DNA from 2 places in the Streptomyces sp. M41 genome. Region 1 is predicted to be linked to the other one. Evidence: riboswitches for the same ligand, from Rfam matches in the RefSeq annotation. Region 1 holds a riboswitch; the other holds the start of a gene.
The links. A riboswitch is a leader RNA that binds a small molecule or an ion and turns the genes downstream of it on or off. The one in region 1 is predicted to bind S-adenosylmethionine.
Positions count from the first base shown of each region.

Region 1 (3,779 bases):
TCTTCGGCCCGCAGAAGGGGGCGACGCCCGCACGCTCGGCGAGGGCGCGCAGGACGTTGCGGGGGTGGGGACGCCTGTCACGCGATCGCGCCCGCGCCGATGCCGCCGGCCGAGGCGCTGGACCGGGCGGGCGAACGGCTCACGGACGCCACCGAGCGCGCCCTGCGGATGATCGCGCTCGGCACACGCCTACCGCTGGTGCTGCCGGGCGCCGGGGCGGAGCACCAGGCCCGCGGCGAGGCGTCGCAGCCTGAGGCCCGGGCGTCGCAGCCGCAGGCTCACGCCGTCGTGTCGGGCACGCAACGCCCGTCCTCCGTACGGTAGTTCCACCGCGCTCCGTCGGTGACGAGCTCCTTCACCGCTCGTACGAACCGTTCGACGTGCTCGTCCGGGGTGCCCGCGCCGAAGCTCACGCGGATGGCGTTGAGGGACTTCTCGCCCGGAGCGGCCTCGGGGGCGCCGCACTCGCCCTGCGTCTGCGGGTCGCTGCCCAGCAGGGTGCGGACGAGGGGGTGGGCGCAGAACAGACCGTCCCGTACCCCGATGCCGTACTCGGCGGACAGGGCGGCGGCGAAGTGCGAGCTGTTCCAGCCCGCGACGACGAAGGAGAGCACCCCGACGCGCGGAGCGTCGTCGCCGAAGAGGGACAGAACGCGGACCTCGGGGACCTCGGCGAGGCCCGCGCGGACCTTCTCGATCAGGTACCGCTCGCGGGCGACGAGGTCCTCGAACCCGGCCTCGGTGAGGGCCTTGCAGGCGGAGGCGATGGAGTAGGCGCCGATGACGTTCGGGGAGCCGGCCTCGTGCCGGGCGGCGCTCTCGTGCCACCGCACGTCCACTCCCCCGTCCTCGCGGCGGGTGACGGTTCGGCTGGCGCCGCCGCCCGCGAGGTAGGGCTCCGCCTCGCGCAGCCAGTCGGCGCGGCCGGCGAGGACTCCGGAGCCGAACGGGGCGTACAGCTTGTGGCCGGAGAAGGCGACCCAGTCGACGTCCAGGTCACGGACGCTCACGGGGTGGTGCGGGGCCAGCTGGGCGGCGTCCAGCACGATCCGGGCGCCGTGCGCGTGGGCGGCGGCGGCCAGCTCGCGGACCGGCCACAGCTCACCGGTGACGTTGGAGGCGCCGGTGACGCAGACCAGGGCCGGGCCGTACGGCTCCCGGTCGGCGAGGGCGCGCTCCAGGGTCTCGACGGCCTGGCGGGGGGTGCGGGGGGCGTCGAGGTAGGTGACGCGGGTGTCGCGCCAGGGCAGCAGGGAGGCGTGGTGCTCGGTCTCGAAGACGAAGACCTGGCAGTCGGCCGGGAGGGCGGCGGCGAGGAGGTTGAGCGAGTCGGTGGTGGACCGGGTGAAGACGACCTGGTCGGTCTCCCGGCAGTCGAGGAATTCGGCCACCGTCCGGCGGGCGTTCTCGAACAGGTCGGTGGAGAGCTGCGAGAGGTACCCGGCGCCGCGGTGGACGCTGCCGTAGTACGGGGCGTAGGCCGCCACGTCGTCCCATACGCGCTGGAGCGCGGGGGCGCTGGCGGCGTAGTCGAGCGCGGCGTAGGTGACCTCGCCGCCGGTGACGAGCGGGACGGTCACATCACGGCCCAGAACGGGCAGGGGGGAACAAACGGACTGGTCGAGGGTAGCGGCGGAGACGGACATGGCGGAGCTCCCGTGAGAGGAAGGGGGGAAGTGAAAAAGGGTGTGCGGAGGCGGGGCTCGGCGGCCCTATCGCATTCGCTTGCTCACGAGAGACTCCTCGACGACCAGGACCCCTGGCCTCACGCTTGTGCCAAGCGTTCGAGGGGTCCGCGCTTGCCGTAGACCTCACTGCCTACGGCCTGGTCTTCACCCGGGGCACCCCGCCACGGACGGAGGGTTGCCGGACAGTCGGCCGGGGCCTCATGACTGTCACTCATGACCTGCACAGGAAGGTACGCGGACTGATCGCCGCGCCGCAACTCGCGTCCGCATACCGGGACGTCCCCGCCAACAGGGGGCGCACGCCCGTCGAGTGGACCGAGGATTCATCGGCGCCGGTCGGTGCTTCATCGGCACCCGTCCGGCGGACCGCCGACCTGCCCGGTACCGGCCCGGCTGGGCCCGGCACGCGCGCAGGTCGTGCGGATCGTCCGTCACAGGGCCGGTCGAGGCGTCCGGCCGAATCCGGTCAGCGCGCTTCGGACGCGGCGCCGGTGGGGTAGCGGCCGTAGCGGCGCTCCCGCTGCTGGAGGTCCTTCATCGCGGTGTCGAAGTCGGCCCGGGTGATGTCGGGGAACAGCAGCGGCGAGAAGTACAGCTCGGCGTACGGCGACATCAGGGGGAAGAACGACGACATGCGGACGGCGCCGCCGGTGCGGATGAGGAAGTCGACGTGCTGCGGGACGTACGCGTGGCCGGCGAGGATTTCCTCGGTCATCTCCGGGATCTTGCCGTTGAGCTTGTTGAAGATGCCGATGACCTCACGGGAGAGGGACATCCCCATGATGTAGTGCAGCGTGAACTCCGACTCCTTGTCGGAGGAGTCCCGCAGCTTTTCCAGCGATTCGAGGTACCGGGCGGGCACGAGGTCGAGGGACCCGGAGAAGTCGAAGTTGCAGGTGCCATGGACGCGTTGTGCCAGGTCGTCGAAGGCGTCCAGGAAAGTGGTCACGGCGGACTCGGGGCGCTCGAAGTTCGCGGCGGAGGACGTCGTGATGTAGAGAGTCGTGATGCCTTCCTCTCTGGCCCAGCCTATGAACTCGACGAGCTTGTCCGCCATCGCCTTGTAGCCCTCGTCGAGGGAGACGCCGTTCTCGATGGACCAGCGGCGCATGCCGTCCGGAAGAAGCATCAGATTGGTCACCGTATTCTCCTTTGCTGAATGCGCTGTACGCGAAAGGGCGCGCTTGTGCATCGACATCGTGAGGGAGGAAAAAACCGCAAGGGGATGAGAGGCGGCGGCGTCAGAATCCCGGGCGGTGAACTGCCCGAGTCGCCGAGTTATCGCCGTGTTCTGTTCGCGCCGCGCCCGCCGGCCGGGCCGGATGTCGGACACAGGTCCGCCACAGCCGCCGAGCGCGTGCGTCTGCGCCGCCGAACTTCAGGGCAGCCCGATGAGCGGCCGGAACGCCGAAGGCGAGAGGAGGAGCGGAGCAGCTGCCCGTGGACATGGACATGGACCTGGACATGGACCTGGAGCTGATGCCCGGTGACGAAGGCACACGCATCTCCGGAAAAGGAAGAGCTGCGGTGCGGGGCCAGGGTGCGTTCCGGCCTGACGGAATTCGGACCCGGATGCCCATTACTTACGCACACTTCATGGAACAGGGAGGTACGTGATGCCCTGCTGGTTTCCCTGCTTGATTTCCGCGGCGGCATGGAAGCCGATGGCCGCGCACTCTCGGATAAGCTGACCGACACCAGGGGTTTGACCACCTGTGCAGTCACCCCGGTCACAATCCCGGGCCGCAACGACCGGAGCCCCGGTCCAGGGCTCCTGGCTCATGACTGAGTACCGTCCGCATTAATGACCCCCGTCATCCCTCTGCTGTCCCCGTCCGGACCGGCACTCCAGCCCGAGCAAGAGCACACGAATCCCACGAGGGAATGCACATGACATTAGCATATACATTCCCCCGTCCGTCACGCCAGTATTTTTTGGCGACGGCAGCACCGCCCCGGCATGACCGGGCATACCGGCATACGGGCATGGGAAGTGGCGACACCGGACTTGGGCCTGCATGACCGCTCATGACTTCGCCAATGAATGACCCTGCCGAACGCGTTCCGGCACGAACGCGTTCCAGAAGAACC
Region 1 covers NZ_JBIMKE010000043.1:18,367-22,145, reverse strand. Annotated here, with positions in the region: partial or broken gene ACHBTE_RS33535 (glycerate kinase) at 1-80, shown strand, start outside; gene ACHBTE_RS33530 (hypothetical protein) at 100-324, shown strand; gene ACHBTE_RS33525 (aminotransferase class V-fold PLP-dependent enzyme) at 279-1,646, opposite strand; SAM riboswitch class IV at 1,791-1,907, opposite strand; gene ACHBTE_RS33520 (undecaprenyl diphosphate synthase family protein) at 2,155-2,829, opposite strand.

Region 2 (3,779 bases), on a different contig from region 1:
GCGCCGAGCATCCCGCGCAGCACCTGGCCGGCGATGTCGTCGGGGAGCATCCGGAAGTACTCCGGTGGCGCCCACGGCGTGTGCGAGAAGTGGCCGATACGCAGGTCCGGGCGCAGCTCACGGAGCAGCCCCGGCACCAGCGTCAGGTGGTAGTCCTGCACGACCACCGCCGCGCCCGGCGCCGCCTCCTCGGCCAGTGCCTCGGCGAAGGCGCGGTTGTAGGTCTCGTACGAGGCCCACTGCCGCCTGAACTCCGCGTCGAAGACCGGCTCCAGCGGCGTCTGGTACAGCATGTGGTGCACGAACCACAGCACCGAGTTCGCGATGCCGTTGTACGCGTCGGCGTGTACGCCGGCCGGGATGTCCAGCATCCGCACCCCGGCCTCGCCGACCCCGCGCCGCACCGCCTCCCGGTCACCGTCGGACAGCGCCGAGCACACCCACAGCGCGTCCGCGTCCGAGCCGATCGCGGAGAGTCCCGAGACCAGCCCGCCGCCGCCGCGTCTGGCGTTCAGCGAACCGTCCGTGCCCACCGTGTACGAGACCGGGCCGCGGTTCGACGCGACCAGCACCTTGGCAGCGCCCTGCGCACCCTGCGTGGAAGCCATACGCCTCAACCTAGCCCGGCCCGGAAACGCTCAAACGTGCGGATCCGCTCAGTGGTCGGTCCGTATACGGCCGGTATCAGACGTTTACGCGACCGGCCCCGCATGATCTCCTAGGCGACCCGGCGCGCCGCGTACTCGGCGATCTCCACCATCGGCGGGCGCTCCTCGGTGTCCACGGAGTACGTGCGCGGCTCGAACCCGTCCTCGCCCCGCTCGAACTGGGTCAGACAGGGCCGTACGAGATGCCCGCGGGCCAGCCGGAGCTGGGCCGTGCGGTAGATCGCCGCGGACATCCGGCCCAGCGCCTGCCCGTCCTGGTGGCGGTGCTTGCGTACCCCCACGTCCACCTGGGCCAGAGCGTCCAGGCCCACCAGATGCAGGGCGTCGACCAGCATGCCCAGCTCGACGCCGTACCCGACGGGGAACGGCAGCTGCTCCAGCAGCGACCGGCGGGCCGCGTACTCGCCGCCCAGCGGCTGCACGAAACCGGCCAGCTGCGGCCAGTGCATGTTCAGCAGCGGGCGCGCCATCAGCTCGGTGACCCGGCCGCCCTGTCCGGCGGCGGTCCCGAGCGGACGGTCGTACATCGCCTTGACCAGGTCCACGCCCGGGTCGGTGAGCAGCGGGCCGACGATGCCGGAGACGAAGTCCGAGGAGAACTCTTTCAGGTCGGCGTCGATGAAACAGACGACATCCCCACGGGTGACGAGCAGGGAGCGCCAGAGCACCTCGCCCTTGCCGGGCACGGCCGGGATCCGCGGCAAAATCTCGTCGCGGTGCACCACGGTCGCGCCGGCCGCCGCGGCCACCTCGGAGGTGCGGTCGGTGGACCCGGAGTCGACGACGACGATCTCGTCGACCAGCGGGACCTGCCGCACCAGGTCGTGGCGGATGACCTCGACGATCTCGCCGACGGTCTCCTCCTCGTCGAGCGCCGGCAGCACGACGGACACCGACTGGCCCGAACGCTGCTTCGCGGCGAGTATCCGGTGCAGCGGGCGATCGGTCACGGACCAGGAGCGGGTGCTCAGCCAGCGTTCGACTTCTTCCAGCACGGTCGCTCGGCTCCTCACTGTTGTCTCGCGGTTCGGACGACTATCTCAACTGTCCTGGCCGTCGGTTACAGTCTTGAACAACGCGGATGACCATCGCATGTCCAGGGTCGCCGCGGACGACAACCGCATACAGCTCATCCAGAGGGGCAGAGGGAAACGGCCCGATGAAGCCCCGGCAACCCTCCAGTCGGTACTCGTAGGTCACTGGCGACCACTTCGCGAGGCTCCCGGCTAGGGAAGGTGCCAAATCCGTCTCACGGCGAAGTGCGTCGTGAGGAAGATGAGGAGAAAGGGCCTCGCCTCACATGGCTGTGCAGACTGTTGCAAGCACCACCGGATCCACCGTAGACCTCGGCCCCGCCGCGGCGCTGTCCTGCCGCGAGTGCGGTCACCGGGTACCCCTCGGACCGGTCTTCGCGTGCGAGGAGTGTTTCGGCCCGCTGGAGATCGCCTACGACTTCTCGGCCTACGACACCGAGGAGCTCCGCGGGCGGATCGAAGCGGGCCCCGCGAACATCTGGCGCTATGCGCCGTTGCTGCCCGTCCCCGCGGACGTGGCGACCAAGCCGAACATCAACCCGGGCTGGACCAAGCTCGTCCAGGCCGACAACCTCGCGGCCGAGCTCGGCGTCGCCGCCGGAAAGCTGTTCGTCAAGGACGACTCCGGCAACCCCACGCACTCCTTCAAGGACCGGGTCGTGGCCCAGGCCCTGGAGGCCGCCCGCGCCTTCGGCTTCACCACCCTCTCCTGCTCCTCCACCGGCAACCTCGCCGGCGCGGTGGGCGCCGCCGCCGCCCGCGCCGGCTTCCGGTCCTGCGTGTTCATCCCGCACGACCTGGAGCAGGGCAAGGTCGTCATGGCCGCGGTCTACGGCGGCGAGCTCGTCGGCATCGAGGGCAACTACGACGACGTGAACCGATTCTGCTCCGAGCTGATCGGCGACCCGGCCGGCGAGGGCTGGGGCTTCGTCAACGTCAACCTGCGGCCGTACTACGCCGAGGGCTCCAAGACCCTGGCGTACGAGATCTGCGAGCAGCTCGGCTGGCGGCTCCCGGACCAGCTGGTCGTGCCGATCGCCTCCGGCTCCCAGCTCACGAAGATCGACAAGGGTCTGCAGGAGCTGATCAAGCTCGGGCTGGTCGAGGACAAGCCGTACAAGATCTTCGGTGCGCAGGCCGAGGGCTGCTCGCCGGTGTCGACGGCGTTCAAGGCCGGACACGACGTGGTCCGCCCGCAGAAGCCGAACACCATCGCCAAGTCGCTGGCGATCGGCAACCCGGCGGACGGCCCCTATGTCCTGGACATCGCCCGCCGTACCGGTGGTGCGGTGGAGGACGTCACCGATGAGCAGGTCGTCGACGCGATCAAGGTCCTCGCCCGGACCGAGGGCATCTTCGCGGAGACCGCCGGCGGTGTCACCGTCGGCGTGACCAGGAAGCTGATCGAGAACGGGCTGCTCGACCCGAACCTGACGACCGTCGTACTGAACACCGGCGACGGCCTGAAGACCCTCGACGCGGTGGCCGGTACCGGCCTCACCGCCACCATCCGCCCGAACCTGGACTCCTTCCGAGAGGCTGGCCTCGCATGAGCGTGACCGTCCGCATCCCCACCATCCTGCGCACCTACACCGGCGGTCAGGCCGAAGTGACCGCCGAGGGCGCCGACCTCGGCGAGGTCATCGCCGATCTGGAGAAGAACCACACCGGCATCGCCGCCCGGGTCCTCGACGACCAGGGCAAGCTGCGGCGCTTCGTGAATGTGTACGTCAACGACGACGATGTGCGCTTCGAGCAGGGGCTTCAGACCGCGACCCCGGACGGCGCCGGCGTTTCCATCATCCCGGCCGTCGCCGGCGGCTGAACCGGGTCGGCCCGGGGTCGACCGGAGCCTGACCGAATGACCGATCATTACCGTCGGTAACGCCAATTACCGAGAGTTCATCGAATTGCCCCCTCCGTGAGAGAAGCGGAGGGGGCAATTCTGTGTGGTTGAGCGAGGTACAGTTGGGGAACTCGCCGCCGATCCACGGGTTGGCGGCCCTTGATTTCTGCCGCCCGCCCGACAAGAAGTAGCCAAAGTGTGCGGGTTTTATGCGGCTTTTGTTCCGTTTGC
Region 2 covers NZ_JBIMKE010000014.1:89,076-92,854, forward strand. Annotated here, with positions in the region: gene ACHBTE_RS19035 (trehalose-6-phosphate synthase) at 1-608, opposite strand, end outside; gene ACHBTE_RS19040 (glucosyl-3-phosphoglycerate synthase) at 719-1,663, opposite strand; SAM riboswitch class I at 1,795-1,950, shown strand; gene thrC (threonine synthase) at 1,969-3,255, shown strand; gene ACHBTE_RS19050 (MoaD/ThiS family protein) at 3,252-3,527, shown strand.
Region 2: another riboswitch for S-adenosylmethionine. It lies ahead of thrC (threonine synthase); the one in region 1 lies ahead of ACHBTE_RS33525 (aminotransferase class V-fold PLP-dependent enzyme).